4 regions of the Candidatus Symbiopectobacterium sp. NZEC127 genome follow, and region 3 is predicted to be linked to each of the others. Evidence: predicted binding sites of a transcription regulator. Region 3 holds the regulator's gene; each other region holds the start of a gene.
The links. The regulator CRP, encoded in region 3, controls carbon source genes, mostly activating them, when cyclic AMP is high. The targets are predictions, from matches to a motif close to ATGTGANNNNNNTCACAT.

Region 1 (5,837 bases), on a different contig from region 3:
GCCCGCCAATCCCCATACGTAGGCGTTTTCTACCTTAACCAGCGATGAAATCCAGGTGCAGAATCCCGCCCAGATGCAGCACAGCAGCAGCATCACCACAGGGGCACGAATGGTGGCGATGATAATCACCAGCGCACCGATACATCCGATAAAGGTGCCTACAATGCGCAATATCCCGCGATGCCGAATCGCCCCGGAAAAGGGATCGCCACCGGCGGCAAACGCAGGGCCAGCAGCAACGATGGCCGCAGTGAGCACTGACCAACGCGGTGTTTCCAACTGAAAGTGGAAACCGAGAAACAGCGACAGCACGACGGCAACGCTGAGTTTGCAGGCAAAACGCCAGTGGGGAAAAGCAGGCATTTTCATCATGAGTTCGCCTTAGCCAAACTCACGCAGCCGATAGAGCAAGCGAACCAACGGAGAAGGCTGCTTGTTTTGCGGGGCGTCGGCCTGCGCGATCACCACGGTGGCCGTTGTGCCCGCCGGATAAGGAAGATCACGCTGTTGATCCAGATGGATTCTTACCGGCACGCGCTGCGCCAGCCGCACCCATTCCAGATTGGCATCCACGGTCGCCAGCCCTTTACTGTCTACGTTGGCGCTGCTGTTGGTGATCGCCGCCGCCACGCTGTCGACCGTACCGTAAAACAACCGATCGCTACCCAGCGGCGTTATCTCGACCCGATCGCCCGCGTGAACGCTCGCCAGCTTGGTCTCTTCCATATAGGCCACCAGATAGAACGAGCCCTTTTTCACCAACGCCACGGCGGTTGCGCCGCGCGTAATGTATTCACCGCGCTGCACGTTGAGGTTGGTGACCCAACCGTCCGCCGGTGCGCGAATCACGGTACGCTCCAGATCCAGCTTCGCCAGCGCCAGCGTCGCTTGTGCCTTGGCTAGCTGATGCTGCGCGGTTTCCAGCGCGCTGCCGGACTGATCGATAGCTTCTTGCGACATAGCCTGCACACCAAGGCGCGTACGTCGCCCGGACTCACGCCGTTTTTCAGTGACCAGCGCCAGGTAGTAGTCGACATCCGCCTGTGCTTGCGCTTGCGCTTGCTGAAAACGGGGTGGATCGACCACAAAAAGCACATCCCCCTGTTTCACCTGCTGATTGTCATGCACCAACACCTCGGTCAACAGACCGCTGACATCAGGCGCGATCGCCACAACGTCTGCGCTGAACTTCGCGTCTCGCGTCCACGGCGATTCGGTATAGAACGCCCACACGCGCAGCAGCGCAACGGCAGCCAGCAGCAGCACGCACAGCGTGATACCCACACGCAGCAGCTTTTTGGTTATCAGCGAGACAACAGGAAATTTTAGAGCAAGGGTTTTCACATTGACCTCAAAGGGAGAAGCGAAAGATCAGATAAAACAGGCAACAAAACAGAGCGGTGTTAAACAGCGCCGGATGCCATACCACGTCATAAACGCCGGTGGGCTGTAGAACACGGTTCAACACAAAAAACAGTGCCAGCGATACCAGCAACACAAAGAATACGGGCGGGAATGACAGGCCAAACAGCACCATCACCGGGAGTGAACTCATCCTCTATTCCTTTTCATTTCAATTGACGAATAAACGATACCGACCGTGTCGCCGTAGACACAGGCATGAGGGTTCATTACCAACGACGACACGGACCTTTCAGCCACCAATGCTAAAAGGCATGAAGGGCATTACACTGATCAAGAGAGATTGCAGGTTGTTTAGTAGAAGCGAACGCAACCTGTTACCTGATGGAAACAAATAGCACGAAGCACACCGGAACTCTTCCCGCCCGATTCGTTCGAATGCGGTGTATTATGGATGTTTATTATCGTTTCATCTACGATGTGTGATCTAAATCACTTTTAAGCCAGAGTGAACAATGGAAAGACTAAAGAGCATGTCGGTGTTTGCGCGCGTAGTGCAGTGTGGCTCGTTTACCGCCGCCGCCCGACAATTGAACATGAGCGTTTCCGCTGTCAGCCAAACGGTGACCCGGCTGGAAGAGGAGTTGCAGATCAAGCTGCTCAATCGCAGCACGCGCAGCATTGGCCTCACAGAAGGCGGCAAGATCTACTACCACGGCTGCCGTCGTATGCTGCATGAGGCGCACGAAGCGCACGATCAGCTCTATGCTTTCAATAATACGCCGATCGGTACGCTGCGCATTGGCAGCTCCTCCACCATGGCGCAAAACGTGCTGGCGGCCATGACGGCAGAGATGCTGCTGAAATACCCAGGGCTCTCGGTCAATCTGGTCACCGGCATTCCGGCTCCCGATCTGATTGCGGACGGGTTGGATATTGTCATCCGCGTGGGCGCCTTGCAGGACTCCAGCCTGTTTGCCAAACGTCTCGGCTCGATGCCGATGGTGGTGTGCGCTGCCAAACGCTATTTGACTCAGCATGGCACCCCGGAAAAACCTTCCGATGTGGAAAGTTTCTCCTGGTTGGAATACACCGTGCGCGCCGACAGTGAGTTCGAACTGATCGCCCCGGAGGGCATTTCCACCAAAATCGCGCCGCAGGGCCGCTTTGCCACTAACGATCCGCAGACGTTGGTACGTTGGCTCAAAACCGGTGCAGGTATTGCCTATATCCCATTGATGTGGATTATCGATGAAATTGCCCGCGGTGAAGTGGAAATACTGTTCAGTCGCTATCACTCCGATCCGCGCCCGGTGTATGCGTTGTATACCCGCAAGGATAATTTGCCGCTCAAGGTGCAACTGTGTATCAATTATATGACGGAGTATTTTAAAAATGTTGCACAGATTTATCAAAGCCATAGGGAAGAAACACTGGGAAAATAATTATTTTCACACTACGGCATTAACCTGAATATACAACCTGGTATAGATTTCCTTCACCTTTTTGCTGTTATAGTGTGCTTTCCTTAACCAGGGGGGCATTTATGACAACAGCATTTAATATTTCAGGAAATCTATTTTCAAGAACGATTTCACTTAATGAAATAGAAGGTATTAAAAATGCAAAAAATCCCAATGAAATAAAAAGTCTTTGGGGTAAAATTGCAGACTGGTTTTGTGGAACCGATAAAGAAAATGCCAAAAAAGCGTTATTTGAATTGATCAACAATGATGATGTCACTATAAAAATAGACGCTTTTAACCAGTTAAAAGCCATGGTGTCACCCGCGTTTAAAGATGCCTTTACCTACACGACGACAGCGATAAGTGATACCTCGTTTACCGTCAATCTGTCTATTGGTGCTTTATTTTCCACGGGTGAGATTTCTACGGCGGGCAAAAGCATCAATCTGAATGAGCACATCAAGACCTTCACTCCAGAATATTTTATCGAACGAGACATTCATCTGGAACAAGTAAAAAAAGACATACCAAGAAGTGAAATGTATTTTTGTCATACCTCGACCCATCATGAACGCATTGCCGTTGACATGCTGCCACAGATTATTAATAAAATGTCAGAAGAACAAAAAAAATCGCTAAATGTGGCACTCTCTCAAATTGGCGTTATCGATATCAAGAACCAAATTAATCAGCATGCCAAAGCGATGTCACTGCTCGGCGACCCCAGTAAAAAATTGTTTCTTTCTTTAGAAAATCAGGGAAACATTACCGTTGAAATACATATCATTAATAACCTTGACGCTGAAAAACACCAGGTTTATCAATCAATGTGTCCTGAATCTAAATATCCCTGTTTATACGCCAAAGCTCGGATTGATATCGACATAAACGGACATTGCAATATTTCTGACATTACCGTCTCACACCCGGGAATTGAGTAGTCACCGTCATGCATTTTCATCGTAGCGTGACGGTGACTCAGGCACAGGCTTACGCCGTGCCGCCCACCGTCATGCTATCCAGTTTCAGCGTCGGTTGCCCAACGCCCACGGGCAGGCTTTGGCCCTCTTTACCGCACACGCCAACGCCTTTATCCAATGCCAAATCGTTACCAACCATGGATATCTGCTGCATGGCTTCGATACCGGAACCAATCAGGGTTGCCCCTTTAACCGGCGTCGTGACTTTACCATTTTCAATCAGATAGGCCTCGGAGGTTGAGAAGACAAACTTGCCAGAGGTGATATCCACCTGACCGCCGCCAAAGTTAGGCGCGTATAAGCCGTATTCTACGCTGGCGATAATCTCTTCCGGCGTCGATTTACCTGCCAACATGTAGGTGTTGGTCATGCGCGGCATCGGCAAATGGGCATAAGACTCACGGCGACCATTGCCGGTCGGTGCTACGCCCATCAAACGTGCGTTGAGTTTGTCCTGCATATAGCCTTTCAGCACGCCGTTCTCAATCAGCACGTTGTACTGCCCGGCCACGCCTTCGTCATCCATCGCCAGCGAACCGCGACGTCCTTCCAGCGTACCGTCATCCACCACGGTACAGAGTTCAGAAGCCACCAGCTTGCCCATCTGCCCGCTGAACACCGACGTACCGCGGCGGTTAAAGTCCCCTTCCAACCCGTGCCCGACGGCTTCATGCAGCAGCACGCCCGGCCAGCCTGCGCCCAGCACCACCGGCATGGTGCCCGCAGGCGCAGCAACGGCGGACAGGTTGACCAGCGCCATACGTACCGCTTCTTTCGCCCAGGCTTCCACCCGCGCTTCACCGTCTACCACTTGCCAGAAGTAGTCGTAACCTACGCGCGCGCCGCCGCCGCTGGCACCGCGTTCACGTTTGCCGTCCTGCTCGACCAGCACGCTGATCGATAAGCGCACCAGTGGACGCACATCGGCCGCCAGCGTGCCGTCGGTTGCCGCCACCAGCACGTGTTCGTAGACGCCGGTCAGGCTGACGCTCACTTCCTGCACGCGGGTGTCAGCCGCGCGCGCCACGCTGTCTGCGCGTTGCAGCAGGGCCAGTTTATCTTCACGGCTCAGGCTGTCCAGCGGGTTGAGCTGCGGATACAGCGCACGATGAACGTTTTCCCCCAGCGTGTGAACGCGGCCATTGCCCTGCTCGCGCACGATGCTGCGCGCCGCCTGGGCGCTTTGGTGCAGCGCATTGAGCGTGATCTGGTCCGCATAGGCAAACCCGGTTTTTTCCCCGCTTACCGCACGAATACCGACCCCTTGATCGATATTGTAAGAGCCATCTTTAATGATGCGGTCTTCCAGCACCCAGGATTCATGGTAACTGGATTGAAAATAGAGATCGGCATAATCCAGGCGACGTTCATTCAATACCTCTAACACCGAGAACAGGTCTTGCTGGCTCAAGTTGTTAGCAGTGAGTAACTGTTCACTGACAAACGAAAGACTCATATTTTTTCCACTTTAGTTCACATGAAACCGATGAATAAACGGCACGGAGCCATCACTATGCAGGCGGATTAACGCCGTTCCTGCGCCGCACTTTTTTGCGGCTCACGCAGGACTTCCTTAATCGTAGGCTGATCCAGGCTGCCATGAATCTGGTAGCGAATCAGCGAGATTTTGTTCCAGAGCGGTGCCAGCACCTTGCTGGCCGCAAACACCGCAGCACCGATCACCGGGTTGACCACAAAGGCGGTCGCCACTCCCACCGTAGCTGATATTTCCGGCGCAATCACCGCTTCCATGGCAATTTGGCGGTTAGCCAGATCGACACTGCCCTTCATGGCGATATCCGCTTCCAGTCCGTCCACCAGCAGATCGTCGGTGTGCAACACGCCGTCTTTAATCCAGGCCGTGCTGCGGATGGAATCAAAATAGAAGCCTTTGCCGAAGGTATCGCTAAAATCAAACTGCAATTTACGCAGCAGCGCATCAAAGCTCACCAGCCTCAGCAAGCGTCCCGCCTGGCCGGTGCCCGCATTGACGATGTCGCCCTTGCCAATACGTGTGTGCAGAATACCG
Region 2 (5,837 bases), on a different contig from region 3:
GAGATCCTTAACCACAGCCTGCTAGGTAACGTGGTGCGATACCGGGTAGTGGTTAACGGCGTAGAGCTGGCTGTGGATGTACTCAACCGTGCACCGAGCGATCTGTACCGCACGGGCAGTGTGGTGGGGGTGCATATTACCGCCGATGCGCTGCGTGAGGTGGCCTAGCTAATCCATATCATGGATGAATAGGATATGCGAAAACCGATATTTGTTTAAATCGTTGCTGCCCGTTACCGTGTGGTCATTGCTCCCCTTTTGTTGCACGGAAACCCTATGCCGCACGATCTGAATGACCTCACCCACGCGCTTAACGCACATAGCCTGCGCGAATTACCCGCTCGTTTTGGATGCCCGGTGTGGGCCTATGATGCGCACACCATCGTGGCGCGTATCGCACAACTGCGTCAGTTTGACACCATCCGTTTCGCGCAGAAAGCCTGTTCCAACACCCATATTCTGCGTCTGATGCGCGCACAAGGTGTAAAGGTGGATTCGGTATCGCTGGGAGAAATTGAGCGCGCTTTGGTGGCGGGGTTTGTGCCGGGTACGGCAGATCACGAGATTGTGTTCACCGCTGACATGCTGGATGCGCCGACGCTGGCGCGTGTGGTGGAGCTGAATATTCCGGTTAATGCCGGTTCAGTGGATATGCTGGCGCAGTTGGGGGCAGCCCAGCCCGGTCACCCAGTGTGGTTGCGCGTCAATCCGGGATTTGGTCATGGCCACAGCCAGAAAACCAACACCGGCGGTGAGAACAGCAAACACGGCATCTGGTATGCCGATTTACCGCTGGCGCTGGCACACATCCAACGCTACTCCCTGAAGCTGGTTGGCATTCATATGCATATCGGTTCCGGCGTGGACTACGGCCATCTGGAGCAAGTGTGTGATGCCATGGTGCGTCAGGTGGTTGAGTTTGGTCAGGATGTTGAAGCCATTTCCGCAGGCGGCGGGCTTTCCATTCCCTATCGCGCGGGTGAACCGGTTATCGATACCGAGCACTACTTTGGCCTGTGGCACGGAGCGCGTCAGCGTATTGAGACGCACCTTGGTCACCCGGTGACGCTGGAAATCGAACCGGGACGTTTTCTGGTGGCGGAGTCTGGCGTGTTGGTTGCACAGGTGCGTGCCGTCAAAAACATGGGTAGCCGCCACTTCGTGTTGGTGGACGCCGGGTTTAACGACCTAATGCGCCCCGCCATGTACGGCAGCTATCACCATATCTCGCTGCTGCCAGCAGATGAGCGTTCTCTTGCTGGCGCACCGTTGCGCGATACCGTAGTGGCTGGGCCCTTGTGTGAATCCGGTGATGTGTTTACGCAACAGGCTGGCGGCGGTGTGGAAACGGTGGCGTTACCTGCGGTACAGGTCGGTGACTATCTGGTGTTCCACGACACCGGCGCTTACGGTGCCTCCATGTCCTCCAACTACAATAGCCGCCCGCTGCTGCCGGAAGTGCTGTTCGAAAACGGTGAAGCACGCCTGATTCGCCGCCGCCAAACCATCGAGGAATTGTTGGCGCTCGAGGCGCTGTAACCACGTGGTATTGAGGTCTCGATGACGCCACGCTAAGCCGCAGGAATGCGGCCCAGACCGCTGACGAAGTTCGTTGTTAGGTGAAGTGCGGCGATGGGGTCGTAGCGGCGTAAGCCGCCGGAGCGCCCCTCGTCGTGATTCGCCGGGAAACCCGGACATACCGAAAAGGAATTTCAGCCGCAGGAATGCGGCTCTTCTCCCCCCGCAATGTGATAAACCTCTCGCTTTCTTGTTCTGCAACACAAAAATATTTATACAAATGCCCAATTTTTTCGTGTTACGACACATAGGTTATTTTATTGCCAAGTCATAGAATAATTCTCAATCCATAAGAGCATGTGATAAGGAATTATTTATCGATTCTGATTTTTTTCGAAAGAAAGCTATTTAGAACGGCGTAATTTATTACCGCATCAAATAATGCAGATTCCACCAGGAATGTATTTGCATTAGCACCCTATTGTCGAAGACATATAAAATATAAGAGGTCTCATTATGCATACCATAGAACCCTTGGCATGGTACGGGGCGTTGATTGGTCTTTTTATTGCCATTGCGCTCATCCTGAAAAAAATTAATCCGGTGTACTCCTTGTTCCTCGGCGCCATTCTCGGTGCCATGATCGGCGGTGGCAATCTTGAGCAGACTATCGGGCTGCTGACGTCTGGCACGCAGAGCGTGATGGGTACGGTAATCCGCGTACTGGCCGCCGGTGTACTGGCTGGCGTGATGATGGAATCGGGCGCGGCGGAAACCATCGCCCAGGCCATTGTGAGGAAGATGGGGGAGAGCAAAGCGATTTTAGCGCTGGCGCTGGCTACCATGATCATTACCGCAGTGGGGGTATTTATTCCCGTCGCAGTATTAATTGTCGCACCCATTGCGTTATCAGTAGGTAATAAAATGGGGATTTCCAAACTGGCATTATTACTGGCGCTTTCCGGCGGCGGTAAAGCGGGGAATATTATATCGCCAAACCCCAATACCATTGCCGCAGCAAACGGCTTTCACCTCAATTTAAGCGACGTGATGATCGCCGGTTTTATTCCTGCCGTATTCGGTTTGATTATTACTGTGGTTGTCGCTTCGATGTTGAAAAATAAAGGGATCATGGTAAGTGGTGAAGAAGCTGCCGCTGCCTACGGCACCCAGAGCGCGAAAAATGACAAAACCTACCCAACGCTGGGCAAGGCCATCGTCGCGCCAGCGGTTGCCGTTATCTTACTGATGATTAACCCGATTGGTTCCATTTTCCACATTAGTGCGCTGACCGCGTTCAAGCTGGATGCCATGTATGTACTGCCGATCGCCGGTATCGTCGGGCTGATTGCCATGGGGCAAAAGCACAAGGTGATTGCCTACACCGCATCAGGTCTGGAAAAAATGACCGCTACCGTGCTGATCCTGATTGGTGCTGGTGCGATTGCGGGCCTGATTGCCGCATCCAACCTGTCGGCCCAGGTGGTGCAACTGATTAATGTCATGGGCATTTCTGGCACCTTCCTGGCACCTATCTCCGGCATTTTGATGGCGGCGGCCACGGCTTCCACCTCCACCGGGACCATTCTGGCGACCGGCACCTTCGGTAACGCCATCGCCACTATCGGCATCGCGCCGATTGCCTCTGCGGTGATGGTACACACCGGAGCCACCGTGATCGACTCCTTGCCGCAGGGCAACTATTTCCACGTCACAGCACAGAGCATGAACATGACCATCAGACAGCGTATGGGCTTGCTGCCTTACGAAGCGATTGTCGGCGGCACCATGACCCTTGTCGCTACCGTGCTGTACGGCTTTATTCTTTAGTTTGAGGCAACCCACAATGAAAAACGAAACGTTTGTATTAGCGCCCGATTCATTTAAAGAGAGCATGACGGCGAAAGAAGTGTGTAACGCGATGGAAAAAGGGTTGCGTAAGGTATTCCCCGAAGCGAATTTCGTGCACGTTCCGATGGCGGATGGCGGTGAAGGCACCACCCAGTCGCTGATTGATGCCACCGAAGGCTCGTTGTATGCGTTAAACGCGACCGGACCGTTGGGAGAAACGGTTGAAGCCAGCTACGGCATCATGGGTAACGGCGAGATTGCCGTGATTGAAATGGCCTCTGCCAGCGGTATTCAATTCGTTAACCTCGACACCAAAAACCCGTTGGTGACCACCACCTACGGCACCGGTGAACTGATTCGTGCCTGCCTGGACAAAGGCATCAAGAAAATCATTCTGGGCATCGGTGGCAGCGCAACCAATGATGGCGGCGCAGGTATGGCAGAAGCGCTGGGTGTGCGTTTTTATGATGAAGCGGGCAACACGCTGCCGCGCGGTGGCGGCGCGCTGGATCGTTTGCACCATATCGATCTTTCCGGGTTGGATAGCCGTCTGGCACAGGTGGATATTCAGGTGGCCTGTGATGTTACCAACCCACTGTGCGGCGAGCAGGGTGCATCAGCGATTTTTGGTCCGCAGAAAGGAGCAACGCCGGAGATGGTCGCACAGCTGGATAACAATCTGGCGCACTACGCGGCGGTAATCCGCAATCAGTTGGGCAAAGAGATTGCCACTGTGCCGGGTGCCGGTGCGGCGGGCGGTCTGGGCGCAGGGCTGATGGCTTTCACCCAATGCACACTGCGTCGAGGCATTGATATTGTCGTCGAATTCAGCGGGTTGAGTGACAAACTGGTCGGTGCGGATTTCTGCTTTACCGGTGAAGGGCGTATCGATTACCAAACCAAGTTCGGTAAAACCCCTTACGGCGTTGCCAGAACTGCCAAAGCGCAGGGCGTACCGGTTATCGCGGTATCCGGCTGCGTTGGCGAAGGCGTTGAAGCGCTGTACGGCGAAGGCATCGACACCATTTTCGGCATTATTCCGCGTGCAGACAATATTGAAGCGCTGCTGAAAGATGGCCCGATTAATATGGAACGTGCGTGCGAGAATATTGGCCGCCTGTTGAAAAAAGCGGCAGCATAATTAAGCGCCAGTAATAAAAAGGGAAAGAAAATGACTGAAACACTTCGGCGCACCAAGATTGTTGCGACTCTCGGTCCGGCAACCGATCGCGATAATAACCTGGAAAAAATAATAAGTGCGGGTGCCAACGTAGTCCGTTTTAATTTCTCGCACGGTGCGGCAGATGATCATATTGCTCGTGCGGAACAGGTTCGCGCTATTGCCCAACGTTTGGGTAAATCAGTGGCTATTTTGGGCGATCTGCAAGGGCCGAAAATTCGGGTATCAACCTTTAAAGAAGGTAAAGTATTTCTGCATGTCGGAGATAGCTTTATTCTGGATGCCTTATTGGAAAAAGGACTGGGCGATAATACCCAGGTGGGTATCGATTATAAGGCGCTACCGCGTGATGTGGTGCCGGGCGATATTCTGCTGCTGGACGATGGCCGTATTCAACTGCGCGTGGTGCGCATTGACGGCGAAAAAATCATCACGGCTGTCACCGTGGGCGGAACCCTCTCCAATAACAAAGGCGTCAACAAGCTCGGCGGCGGGCTTTCAGCCGAAGCGCTGACGGAAAAAGACAAGGCAGATATTCTGCTGGCAGCCAGAATGAAGGTAGATTTTCTGGCGGTGTCGTTTCCACGCACCGGGGACGATTTACGCTATGCGCGTCGCTTGGCGCGCGAAGCGGGCTGTCAGGCCGCCATTGTTGCCAAGGTAGAGCGCGCGGAAACCGTTGCCACGCCAGAAAACATGGATGACATGATCCTGGCTGCGGACGTCATCATGGTGGCGCGCGGCGATTTGGGCGTAGAAATTGGTGACGCCGCGCTGGTGGGTGTTCAGAAACGCCTGATTCAGCGCTCGCGCCAGTTGAACCGCGTGGTGATCACCGCGACGCAAATGATGGAATCGATGATTTCCAGCCCGATGCCGACGCGTGCTGAGGTGATGGACGTCGCCAATGCGGTGCTGGACGGCACCGATGCCGTGATGCTATCGGCTGAAACCGCCGCAGGCAGCTATCCGGCGCAAGCGGTAGCGGCGATGGCGAACGTGTGTCTCGGCGCGGAACGCAGCCCGAGCATTACCACCTCGAAACACCGCCTCGACGTGCAGTTTACCAACGTTGAAGAGATGGCGTCGATGTCAGCAATGTATGCGGCTAACCACTTGCAGGGCGTCAAAGCCGTGATTGCGATGACGGAGTCGGGCCGTACTGCCCGCATGATGTCTCGCATTAGCTCCCGTTTACCGATTTATGCGCTATCGCGTCATGCCGAAACGTTGAATCAGGTCGCACTGTATCGCGGCGTTACGCCTCTGCCGTTTAACGGCCGTGCCG
Region 3 (5,837 bases):
GTCACACTTTAATGTACGTTAATGGATGTTATGAATAGAGGGTTAGAACATTAATAATTAGCGCGATCATTAACTATATTGTTAAGTGATCTTTGGTTAAAAAATCCATTTTTAAATTTAATTATTAACCAACTGTTTTCTTTGGGGATAAAAATCGCATGTTATTTTTTTAAATAAATTATTTCTCTTTAAGATTTTGCTGACAGGGAATTAGTTACTTTTTCCATCCATATAAAACAATTGCTTATGGGTGATTTCATGGTTTGGATTATTGTATTCATTCTCAGGCTTACAATGCCAAAAAGAAAAGTGATTTTTTTAAAGAAAATGAGCTAATATCATTATTGTGCTTTTCTTCTAATTTTTATTAAAGATACTAATCGTTAGGCAGTCAATCATTATCAACGCCTAGCGTTTGTGTAATGGGTACTTGTCTGAACACTTGTCCCGCTTTGCGTTTTTAACCCCACCAGAGTGAATTTATTAACCTTTTTTATACTTTCTGTGTAACCATTTTTCTGTAGGAAAAAGGAGGTCTTATTGATTGTGTTATCTATTTTCCATGAAGGTTAATTCTTAACTGAATGATTTGATCTCGAATTATATTTGAGAGGCGCGCTTTTGTTCTTTTCGCCCTGCTCTCAGTATGCTTTCGAGTTTTCTATTTTATTTATTTGGTTTGAATTTAACTGAGTAATGATACGAATAAAACACATGCATCGCTATGGTCAACTATAGCGTTGAGCGAATTTTATTTGTCAATATATCGTTATTTTATAAATAATGAGAGGTGAATAATGGCTAAACATGATGACGAGCATTATCATGATCAACCCGACGAACATGGTGATAAACATATCGTGCCTCCGGTTGATCACTGTGGTGAGTTTCCTTTACCACCTGTCGAACACTGTGGTGACCATCCATCACTGCCACCTTACTATCCCTGTGTGGAGGATCCACCGCCACCACCTTACAATCCTTGCGGCCAGTACCCGCCACCCTACAACCCCTGTATCCCCGATAACCCCTGTAGTGAGTATCCACAACCTGAAACTTACGGTGAACCAGAGGAATGTGGTTGCCATCATGATCCCGATGGTATTGCGCCGTTTCATGGATATGTCGTAACGCCTCGTTCCCGAGCCCATTATGCGCGCTCCAGGGGATGGATTAGTAACCACCAAGCAACGGAAATGGAAGGGCAAAAAAATTTCCCGGCGTTTAATAATGGTACTCACAGCAGTAATCTCCTTTGGTTTCCTGGGGAGGCTGGGCCTTTTCCTGACGAAACACGGGTCGCTCCCCCAATACCATTAACTCTCCCGGATGGCGTTATTCTGAGCGGTGGTCGTACCGATGCCCGTGATATTGTGAACCTTTCTGATAGCGAATTACTCACCGCGCGTGGCACTGTGTGGCCAAAATTCCCTGTACGGCCAGGCCAACTGATTCCGATCAATTGGAACCACACGGTGCTTCACAGAACACGCGGTTATCGCTATTTCATTACGCGCCCTACCTGGAATAGAAATCATCGGCCAACGCGTGCAGATTTTGAACCGGCACCGTTTCAAAGTAATTTCCACACAAACCGATATTTTTGGAATGAATCGCTACAATCAATGGGGCCAATGGGTAATCAATCTATTATGATCCCATCAGCGCCCAGAACGGGCCATCATATTATTTTAGCGGTATGGCTGGTCGCGGACTCTGGGGCCGGTTTTTATGGCGCACTGGATGTTGATTTTGGCGGTGGAGGCGGTGGCGGCGGTGGAGGAGGAGGTGGTGGTCCTATTGATCCGCCGCCGCCGCCACCGCCACCGCCGGGAGGTTATCCCCAATGGCAGTTGGGTACTCGGTATGAAGTGGGAGACCGAGTGACGTTTCAAGGGCTGAACTATCAATGTATACAAGGGCACCGAGCAGACTCACCCGCGTGGAATCCCGCGCAGGCTCGCACTCTGTGGAGGCTGATATAGCGACACGTTTCTAATCAGCACACATCAATACCGGGCAATCTGTTGCCCGGTATTTTACTCATGGTGCGGAAACACCTGTCACTTTGTTCGGTGATGATTCAGGTGAGTCAGTTATCCATTGCCTAACCTCACATAATCACAGTAGCCTACCGCCTATCTCTCTATCTTAAGACGCGTCCCGCATGCTCCTACTCATCGACAACTACGACTCCTTCACCTACAACCTCTACCAGTACTTTTGTGAGCTGGGTGCCGAGGTGCTGGTTAAACGCAACGACGTCCTGACGCTAGCGGATATCGAAACGCTGGCACCGACACATCTGGTGATCTCCCCTGGTCCCTGTACGCCGGATGACGCAGGCATTTCTCTGGCGGCGATTCGCCATTTTGCTGGCAAGTTGCCCATTCTTGGTGTGTGTCTCGGCCATCAGGCGCTGGGGCAGGCATTTGGTGCGCGCGTGGTGCGGGCACGTCAGGTGATGCATGGCAAAACGTCCTTGATACAGCACACCGGGAACGGCGTTTTTAGCGGGCTGGCAATGCCATTAACCGTGACGCGCTACCACTCTCTGGTGATCGACCCCGCCTCTCTGTCCGCCGAGTTTGACGTCACGGCCTGGACGGAGCGTGAAGGTGAGCGTGATGAAATCATGGGAATACGCCATCGCACCTTGCCGTTAGAAGGGGTGCAGTTTCATCCTGAAAGCATTCTGAGCGAGCAAGGGCATCAACTGTTGCAGAACTTCCTTAATACCTGAGGTTATCAGCATGTGCTGTGATAAAACGGACTGTCATAACGCGCTATTTTATAATCCTGTGTATTGATTTTTTATGCATATTTGGTGATTATATTTTCACTTTAAGCGGTGTGGACGAAAGCAAATGACAACAGATTCAAAGGCGGTAACGCGGGCGACGCATGACAGGGTGATTCTACCCGTATACGCACCGGCGCAATTTGTGCCTGTTAAAGGCAAGGGTAGCCGCGTATGGGATCAGCAGGGGCGCGAGTATATCGACTTTGCCGGTGGGATTGCGGTAACGGCATTGGGTCATTGCCACCCGGCGCTGGTGGCGGCGTTAAAGCAGCAGGGCGAAACGCTGTGGCATACCAGCAATATCTTCACTAACGAACCCGCGCTGCGTCTGGCCAGCAAACTGATTGACGCCACCTTTGCCGAGCGCGTGTTCTTTGTTAACTCTGGTGCGGAAGCCAACGAAGCGGCCTTCAAGCTGGCTCGTCACTATGCGATTAAACGCCACAGCCCGTATAAAACCAAAATCATTGCGTTCTACAATGCGTTTCATGGCCGTACTTTGTTTACCGTTTCTGTCGGTGGGCAGGCGAAATACGCCGATGGTTTCGGGCCCAAACCGGCCGATATCGTGCACGTGCCGTTCAACGATCTGGCCGCAGTGAAAGCGGTGATGGATGACCACACCTGCGCCGTGGTGCTGGAGCCGATTCAGGGCGAAGGTGGCATTACACCGGCCACGCCGGAATTCCTTAAAGGCGTGCGTGAGCTGTGCGATCAGCACCATGCACTGCTGGTGTTTGATGAAGTGCAAAGCGGCATGGGGCGTTCCGGCAAGCTGTTTACCTATATGCACTATGGCGTGACGCCGGATATTCTCACCACGGCGAAAGCGCTGGGCGGCGGTTTCCCCATCAGCGCCATGCTGACCACCGAAGAGGTCGCCTCTGTGATGACCGTCGGTGTGCACGGCACCACCTACGGCGGTAATCCGCTGGCCTGTGCGGTGGCTGAAGCAGCATTGGACACCATCAATACCCCGCAGGTTCTTTCCGGTGTACAAGCGCGCCACGAGCGTTTCGTCTCGATTCTTCAGGCGATTAATGAAGAGCACGGTATTTTTGAGCAGATTCGCGGTATGGGCCTGCTGATTGGTGCAGAACTGAAGCCGAGATGGCACGGTCAGGCGGGCAAGTTCCTTGCCGCAGCGGCGGAGCAGGGCGTGATGGTGCTAGTGGCTGGGCCTAACGTGATTCGCTTTGTGCCGTCGCTGGTGATTGATCTGGAAGATATCGATCAGGGTATGGCGCGGTTTGCGCGGGCGGTTGAAACGGTGGTTAACGCGGAATAGTGCTGGCTCGTCAAAAGCACGCTGCGCAGCGCGCAACGTGCTTTTGTCTAAACGGTGCTGCTGATATCAGCGTGTGCCGTACACCACGATAGTTTTGCCGTGCGCCGAGATCAGACTCTGATCTTCCAGCATTTTCAAAATACGGCCTACCGTTTCGCGGGAACAGCCAACAATCTGACCAATTTCCTGACGCGTGATCTTGATTTGCATCCCATCCGGGTGCGTCATGGCATCGGGCTGCTTCGCCAGGTTCAACAGCGTCTGCGCGATACGGCCCGTGACATCCAGGAAGGCCAGGTTGCCCACCTTCTGGGAGGTCACCTGGAGGCGACGTGCCATCTGTGAGGAGAGACGCATCAGAATATCCGGGTTGACCTGGATCAGCTGACGGAATTTTTTATAGGAGATTTCAGCGACTTCGCAGGCTGTTTTTGCCCGCACCCATGCGCTGCGTTCCTGACCCTCTTCGAACAGGCCCAGTTCCCCAATAAAATCCCCCTGGTTGAGGTAGGAGAGGATCATTTCCTTGCCTTCTTCATCCTTGATCAGCACAGCCACTGAGCCTTTCACGATGTAGTAAAGCGTTTCTGCCTTTTCACCTTGGTGAATCAGCGTGCTCTTCGATGGATACTTGTGAATATGACAATGAGAAAGGAACCATTCAAGAGTCGGGTCTGTCTGCGGTTTGCCGAGAACCATTCGCTGTTATCCTCTGTTGTAATTCACTGCGCAAATTACAGGGGTCAGAGTTCCCTGTACGGCGTATTAACGTGCTAGTAGTAAAAATTCCGTGTTGGCGGACTGACGTCAGGGAATATACTGGCTTCTGTATGGCGACGTCACGACCCGTTCTGACCGTCAGTATCAAACTGAAGGAACGGATTCTATTCCTGTTTGTAACACAGCTTGACGAGCCTGTCTTGTGTTGTCTCGCTTCAGCATGATTAAGCTCTAGTTATCGGCGGTTTTTATATATAACAGTGAGTAATTTTCAAATAAATTTGAGGAGTTGTGGATGCAAGCGCGCGTAAAATGGGTCGAAGATCTGACCTTTCTCGGTGAGTCGTCATCAGGGCATCAGATTCTGATGGATGGTAATGCTGGCGATAAAGCCCCCAGTCCGATGGAGATGGTGTTGATGGCGGCAGGAGGCTGTAGCGCCATTGATGTGGTGTCCATTTTGCAAAAGGGTCGCAACGCGGTCACTGGGTGTGAAGTCAAATTATCCTCCACGCGTCGTGAAGAAGCGCCGCGTCTGTTTACCCATATCAACCTGCACTTTGTGGTTACGGGCGTGGGACTGACGGATAAGGTGGTTGAACGGGCGGTATCGCTGTCGGCGGAGAAGTATTGTTCAGTGGCGCTAATGTTAGAAAAGGCGGTGAAGGTCACTCACAGCCACGAAATCATCGCTGTCGCATCGTTTTCTTCATAGTCGAATAGTTTTCCGGCGGGCTGTATGCGTTATTTCAGCCCGCGCGACGCCCTTCTGCCAGCCGTTTTACCAACGGTGCCATGATCAGTTCCATGGCCAGCCCCATTTTTCCTCCCGGCACCACCAACGTATTGATGTGTGAGATAAACGAGCCTTGCAGCATCGCCAGCAGGTAGGGATAGTCAATGTTTTCGACGCCCTGGAAATGGATCACCACAAAGCTCTCATCCAACGAAGGGATAGCCTTGGCCGCAAAGGGATTTGAGGTATCAATAGTCGGTACGCGCTGGAAGTTGATATGGGTACGAGAA
Region 4 (5,837 bases), on a different contig from region 3:
TGAAATCAGATGACAGTGAGCCGTTGCCGCCGCAGCCGCAACGGACGAATCCGCGTGGCGTTATAGGGTTTCAACCATCTGGCCGATGCGTGAATAGCGCTCGGGGCTCAATCGGCGCAGGAAGTGCGCACTCATAAACCCGGCAAACGCCACCATTAGCACCAGATAGGGCAGCGATGACACCACCGGCGAGGAGGAACCGCTCAGTACGTCGAGGTTATTGACCACCAGCGCCAGCGTCGCCAACATGCCGAGTGCGGAGAGCGCTGGCGCGATAAGGCGGCTCCAGCGTGATACCGGCAGCGAAGGGTTACGCTGGAAGTAGGCAAGAACGGCAAGCGAGACGCTGAATTGCAGCACCAGAATCGACATGCTGCCCAAGGCAGAAGCCCAGGAGAAAACGTTCGCCATCGGGTCTAACTGCGCCAGGGCGAACAGCGCGGTAGCGCACAGCATAAACGCGCCTTGCACCAGACTGGCGATATAGGGTGTCTGGTGCGTGCGGTGGGTTTTTGCCATTTTCGACCACAGCAAACCGTCGCGGCTAATGGCGAACAGATAGCGCGACAGCGTGTTATGGAACGCCTGTGTTGCGGCAAACAGGCTGGTGATCAGTAAAACCGACATCACCTGAATGGCCCACGGGCCAAGCACCTGTTCGGTGACGGTAAACACAAACATCCCGGGATCGTTGGCGGCGAGTTCGGCAACGTGAGCGGCACCTGCATATTGCACAAATGCCCAGCCGGAGAGGGCGAAAAAGCTGGTGATCAGCACCACGGCGAGCAGCGTGGCGCGTGGGATTATCTTGGCCGGTTGCCGACACTCTTCCGAGTAGATTGCGGTCGCCTCAAAGCCGACGAAAGAGCAAATGGCGAAGATCATCGCAATGCCCACATCGCCATGAAACACGGTAGACGGGGTAAAGGCGCTGATATCAAAGGCAATGGGTTGGCTAATAATGGCAGCATCAACCAGCAGCACAATGCCCACTTCCAGCAGCATCAAGACCCCGAGCACTTTGCCGCCGAGCTCCACTTTGGCAATACCGAGCGCTACTACGGCCGCTTGCATCAGCAGCGAGAACAGCCACCAGGGCGCTGCGATCCCAGTGTGCATCTGCACGAACTGCGCAAAGAAGAAGCCAAACATAGCGGTAACGGCAAGCTGAATGGCGGTGTAGGCCAACAGTGCGATGCCGAGCCCGGCAATGCCGCTGTGGGTGCCCAGGCCTTGTGCGATATAGGCGTAGAAAGCGCCAGCGTTCACCACATAACGGCTCATGGCGATAAAGCCAAAGCTGAAAATAAGCAGCAGTGCGCCCGCCAGGACATAAACACCGGGTACGCCCGCGCCGTTGCCTGCCATAAAGGCGACGGGCAAGCCTCCGACGACGCCAGTTAAGGGCGATGCGGCGGCAATAACAAAAAAGATGATCGACCAAAGGCCAAGGCTGCCTTTCTGGAGCTGGTTCCCCTGCGGCAATGCCGTCTGGGGTAGCGCGTGCGCTGATGAAGAGTGCTGTGCCATGTTCCGTTCCCCTGCGTGATGGTTCATGGTCAGTCTATGAAGGGCTCTGGCGTGTGCGTTATCGAAATCTGGCAAACCTGAATGTGACGAATAGTCATCACATTCAGATCAAATGATGGACCGCTCGCCGCGTGTACGAGGGCAGTTCACCAAACAGGCGTTTGTAGTCGGCGGTAAACTGCGACAGGTGCCAGAAGCCCCACTTGGAAGCGATTTCGCTGATCTGTGCGTACTCTCCCTCCATCACCAGCATGCGTTTCACCCCGTTGAGCCGCATGTTTTTCAGGAATACTGCCGGGCTTTGGCCGGTGACGGTTTCGAAACAATTTTGCAGGGTGCGCCGTGAGGTGTGGGTCAGTTGGCACAGCTCATCCATGGTCAGAGGCCGATCGCGATGGGCGATCAGGGCGTCCTGTGCTTTGCTGACTACGCGCTGCGCCTTTTGCAGGGAAGGGCGCACGCTGATGGTCTGCGTGCCGACGGCGGTGAAAAAGGCAAAGGCCAGTTCGCGGATATCGCTGAGAAATTGCAGCCGCGCCTGTCGTTGCGCAAATTGCAGCGGGTGTTCCATCACGCTGTGCAGCATGGCCAGAATATGCTCGCGCAGTCGGTTGGCAAGGAGATCGTGATGGATGGCGTAGACCCGGTGCGGCAGTTCATCGGTGATGTCCGATAACAGCGCCAAAGGAATGCTCAGTACCAATAGTGAAGAGGTTTCCGGCGTTTGCAGCATCAACTCGCCGCCGTCATAGGACCAGGTAATATCCTGCTGCGTCAGGCTGTTTCCCATCCAGCGCGCTTCTCCCGACAGCGCGTTAAACACCCCGAGGCAGAGCGTGCCCGTTCGGCCCTGTCCACGTTGAAACACCGACTGTGATAGCTGTTCCTGATAGAACTGTACGCCGTCCAGCCAGGCCTCTTTCAGACTGCCTTCAAACCGCCCGTGAGAGATTTGGTCATAGCGCAATGCCCAATCGGTCAGCAGTTGACTGTGTTGCGCCAGTTCCTGAATGCGCGAGGCGCAACGAAAACCGTTTTGATCGCCAAGATGGTTTTGATCGCGAAGATGGAATGCGGGTGTCATCGTCTGTCTTTCCTGCGTCGTGATGGGATATACCCACTGAGCAAGAATCACGCCAGTGCAATAGCAAAAAACGGCAGATTTTATCTCTGCATTTCTGAGCTGTGAGTGATGTTTTTGCTGCATATCGTCGTAAAACAGAGGGAAATAGAGTGATTCCTACCATAGTCGCGTTTTGCGCTGTGGCGTTGCACCGTTATGGGGGAGATGCTCAATGTTGCAGCAGTGCGCTGTTATCTGGCTATCGTATCCTGAGTATCCCGGTAGCTTGGCAGAAAAACGAGGGTATCGCGCTGATTCGACTATGCTTAGGGATAAGGCGGAGCAATGGCGCCCGCCGCTATACCGGATAAGACGTGCGATAAGGAGTATGGCATGACGATAACAATGGGGTGGCGCTCGCGCTGGCTATTGCCGGTGCTGGCGTTGGGGGTGGTGTTGCAACTGGCGGCCTGCGGTGATAGCGAAGCGGATCAGCGCAAGGCGTTTATGACGGTACTGCAAAGTGTGCCATCGCAACCGGGCAGCGTGCCGCCAGCACTCAGTGACGATCAGAAAAAACGGTTGGGCCCTTTTGCCAACGATTACGCCATTTTAACCACTTTTTCCCAGCAGTTGCGGCAAAGCATGGCGGTGAGTTTGAAGCCGTTACTGGAGCACGTTTCTCAGATTCGTGTGCCGCAGGATTATTTGACGCAACGTGACGGCGTACGCAGTGCTGTCGGCGCGATAAACCTGCTGGGGCAACAGGTACAGGCGGCAAAAACCCAGGCAGATTCAGCCCGGCGTAACCTGAGCCAGCCGCAAGAGATTCAAGTGCTGTATGAGCGCGTTTACTCGCAGGTGGTAAGCCAACCGGCGTCGGCATTGGCAAACGTGGTGCCGACCGCTGCCACGCTGGCCCAGCAGTTGGCGCAGGTGGGCGACTTTCTTCAGGCTCAGGGCAAGCAGGTCACTTTTGTAGGGAATCAGGTGCAGTTTGAAACGGCACAGCAGGCGGCGCGTTACAACGCGTTGATTACGCCTCTGGCGACGCAGCAGCGCGATTTAATGAACGGATTACCACCGCTACTGCCGTTGTTGAAACCATCGCTATAAGGCAATAACGCACGGCGGTGATGATATTTAGTGATTTGAGTCACACAATCAAAACAAAATCACGGCATTGTAATGTGATTGAGGTCACATTGTGCTGCCGTTAATGCGGATGATGATGCGCCGAATTGACCGCATTCAGTGATTTTATGTGAACTCAGTCACTAAAATGTAGCAATGATGTGGGGATTATGTGTGACAGCTGTCACATATGGCCGTGAGGTTGCGGTATCAAACCGACGTGCTAGAGTCCGCACGATCTCTACCGACGGAAGGCAGTCACACCGTCTCACGATAATGACCACACGCGCTTGCGATCGCGCGTTTGAATAGGGGTGTGTTTTTATGCTCACAGCAGATACCAAGGTCAAAGTTCAGAATTTTGGCCGCTTCCTGAGCAACATGGTAATGCCCAATATCGGGGCGTTTATCGCTTGGGGCCTGATTACCATGTTGTTCATCCCAACCGGTTGGTTGCCGAATGCGACGCTTGCCAAGCTGGTGGGGCCGATGATCACCTATCTGCTGCCGCTGCTTATCGGTTATACCGGTGGCCGTTTGGTCGCGGGCGATCGCGGCGGTGTGGTCGGTGCCATCACCACGATGGGGGTGATCGTTGGTGTTGATATGCCGATGTTCCTCGGCGCGATGATTGTTGGCCCGTTGGGCGGATGGACCATTAAACGCTTTGACCGCATCGTTGATGGCAAGATCAAAAGCGGTTTTGAAATGCTGGTGAACAACTTCTCTGCCGGTATCATTGGCATGTTGTTGGCTATTCTGGCGTTTTTGGCGATTGGTCCGTTGGTGGAGTTCTTATCCAAAGGTCTGGCTGCGGGCGTAGATTTGATGGTGCAGAATAACCTGCTGCCGCTCACCTCTATCTTCGTTGAACCCGCAAAAATCCTGTTCCTGAACAACGCCATCAACCACGGTATCTTCTCGCCGCTGGGTATCCAACAGGCGACGGAAGCAGGCAAATCGATTTTCTTCCTGATTGAAGCCAATCCCGGTCCGGGGATGGGTGTGCTGATGGCGTACATGTTCTTTGGTCGCGGTAATGCCAAAGTGTCCGCACCGGGCGCGGCCATCATCCACTTCCTGGGTGGTATCCACGAAATCTATTTCCCGTACGTGCTGATGAACCCGCGCCTGCTGATTGCGGTGATTCTGGGCGGCATGACCGGGGTGTTCACACTGACCGTGCTGGGCGGCGGTCTGGCTGCTCCGGCTTCTCCGGGCTCTATTCTGGCCGTGTTGGCAATGACGCCGAAAGGGGCCTATTTTGCCAATATCGTGGCGATTGCTGCCGCGTTTGCCGTCTCCTTTGTGCTGTCAGCGATCCTGCTGAAAAGCACCAAGGTAAAAGAGGGAGACGATCTGGACGAAGCCACACGCCGTGTGCAAGAAATGAAAGCGGCCTCCAAAGGCGGTTCAGTACCCACCGGCATCAGTGGCGATCTGAGCACCGTGCGCAAAATCATTGTGGCCTGTGATGCAGGCATGGGCTCCAGCGCCATGGGCGCAGGGGTATTGCGCAAGAAAGTGCAGGACGCCGGGCTGACGCAAATATCCGTTACCAATAGCGCCATCAACAGCTTGCCTGAGGATGTCGATCTGGTGATTACGCACCGGGATTTGACCGAGCGCGCTCTGCGCCATGCGCCGCAAGCGCAGCATATCTCGCTGACCAACTTCCTCGACAGCCACTTGTACAGCGATCTGGTGGCGCGTCTGGCAGCCGCTCAGCCTGCGGGTGGCAGCGTTGCCGCTGCACCGGTGGCTGAGCCGCAAGCCGCAAGCGTGTTCCAACTGGGCGCTACCAACGTGTTCCTGAACCTGCAAGCGAGCGATAAAGAGCAGGCGATTCGCTTTGCCGGTGAACAACTGGTGAAAGGTGGCTATGTCGAGCCGGAATATGTGGATGCGATGCTGGCGCGTGAAAAGCTGACCTCAACCTATCTGGGCGAATCCGTCGCCGTGCCGCATGGCACCATTGAAGCCAAAGATCGCGTGCTGAAAACCGGCATCGTCTTCTGCCAATATCCGCAGGGGGTGCGCTTCGGTGATGATGAGGATGACGTCGCAAAACTGGTGATCGGTATCGCGGCGCGTAATAACGAACATATCG

Region 1: aaeR (HTH-type transcriptional activator AaeR) is a predicted target of CRP. The motif match lies at 1,843-1,860, and genes of this name have one in related genera.
Region 2: J5069_RS15085 (GntP family permease) is a predicted target of CRP. The motif match lies at 1,747-1,764, and genes of this name have one in related genera.
Region 4: J5069_RS19475 (PTS mannitol transporter subunit IICBA) is a predicted target of CRP. The motif match lies at 3,782-3,799, and genes of this name have one in related genera.

Annotation. Positions count from the first base shown of each region.
Region 1 covers NZ_JAGFPG010000002.1:51,820-57,656, reverse strand. Annotated here, with positions in the region: gene aaeB (p-hydroxybenzoic acid efflux pump subunit AaeB) at 1-369, opposite strand, end outside; gene aaeA (p-hydroxybenzoic acid efflux pump subunit AaeA) at 382-1,344, opposite strand; gene aaeX (p-hydroxybenzoic acid efflux pump operon protein AaeX) at 1,352-1,555, opposite strand; gene aaeR (HTH-type transcriptional activator AaeR) at 1,878-2,807, shown strand; gene J5069_RS10320 (hypothetical protein) at 2,909-3,769, shown strand; gene tldD (metalloprotease TldD) at 3,819-5,264, opposite strand; gene yhdP (AsmA2 domain-containing protein YhdP) at 5,333-5,837, opposite strand, start outside.
Region 2 covers NZ_JAGFPG010000003.1:374,614-380,450, forward strand. Annotated here, with positions in the region: gene J5069_RS15075 (ABC transporter ATP-binding protein) at 1-168, shown strand, start outside; gene lysA (diaminopimelate decarboxylase) at 277-1,539, shown strand; gene J5069_RS15085 (GntP family permease) at 2,035-3,348, shown strand; gene J5069_RS15090 (glycerate kinase) at 3,365-4,510, shown strand; gene pyk (pyruvate kinase) at 4,541-5,837, shown strand, end outside.
Region 3 covers NZ_JAGFPG010000007.1:211,943-217,779, forward strand. Annotated here, with positions in the region: partial or broken gene J5069_RS24315 (lytic polysaccharide monooxygenase) at 798-1,688, shown strand; gene J5069_RS20970 (hypothetical protein) at 1,732-1,887, shown strand; gene J5069_RS24320 (carbohydrate-binding protein) at 1,884-1,985, shown strand; gene J5069_RS20975 (aminodeoxychorismate synthase component II) at 2,168-2,743, shown strand; gene argD (bifunctional acetylornithine/succinyldiaminopimelate transaminase) at 2,868-4,091, shown strand; gene crp (cAMP-activated global transcriptional regulator CRP) at 4,158-4,790, opposite strand; gene J5069_RS20990 (OsmC family protein) at 5,107-5,526, shown strand; gene J5069_RS20995 (phosphoribulokinase) at 5,561-5,837, opposite strand, start outside.
Region 4 covers NZ_JAGFPG010000006.1:143,977-149,813, forward strand. Annotated here, with positions in the region: gene J5069_RS19460 (APC family permease) at 61-1,530, opposite strand; gene J5069_RS19465 (helix-turn-helix domain-containing protein) at 1,634-2,614, opposite strand; gene J5069_RS19470 (DUF3053 domain-containing protein) at 2,987-3,709, shown strand; gene J5069_RS19475 (PTS mannitol transporter subunit IICBA) at 4,052-5,837, shown strand, end outside.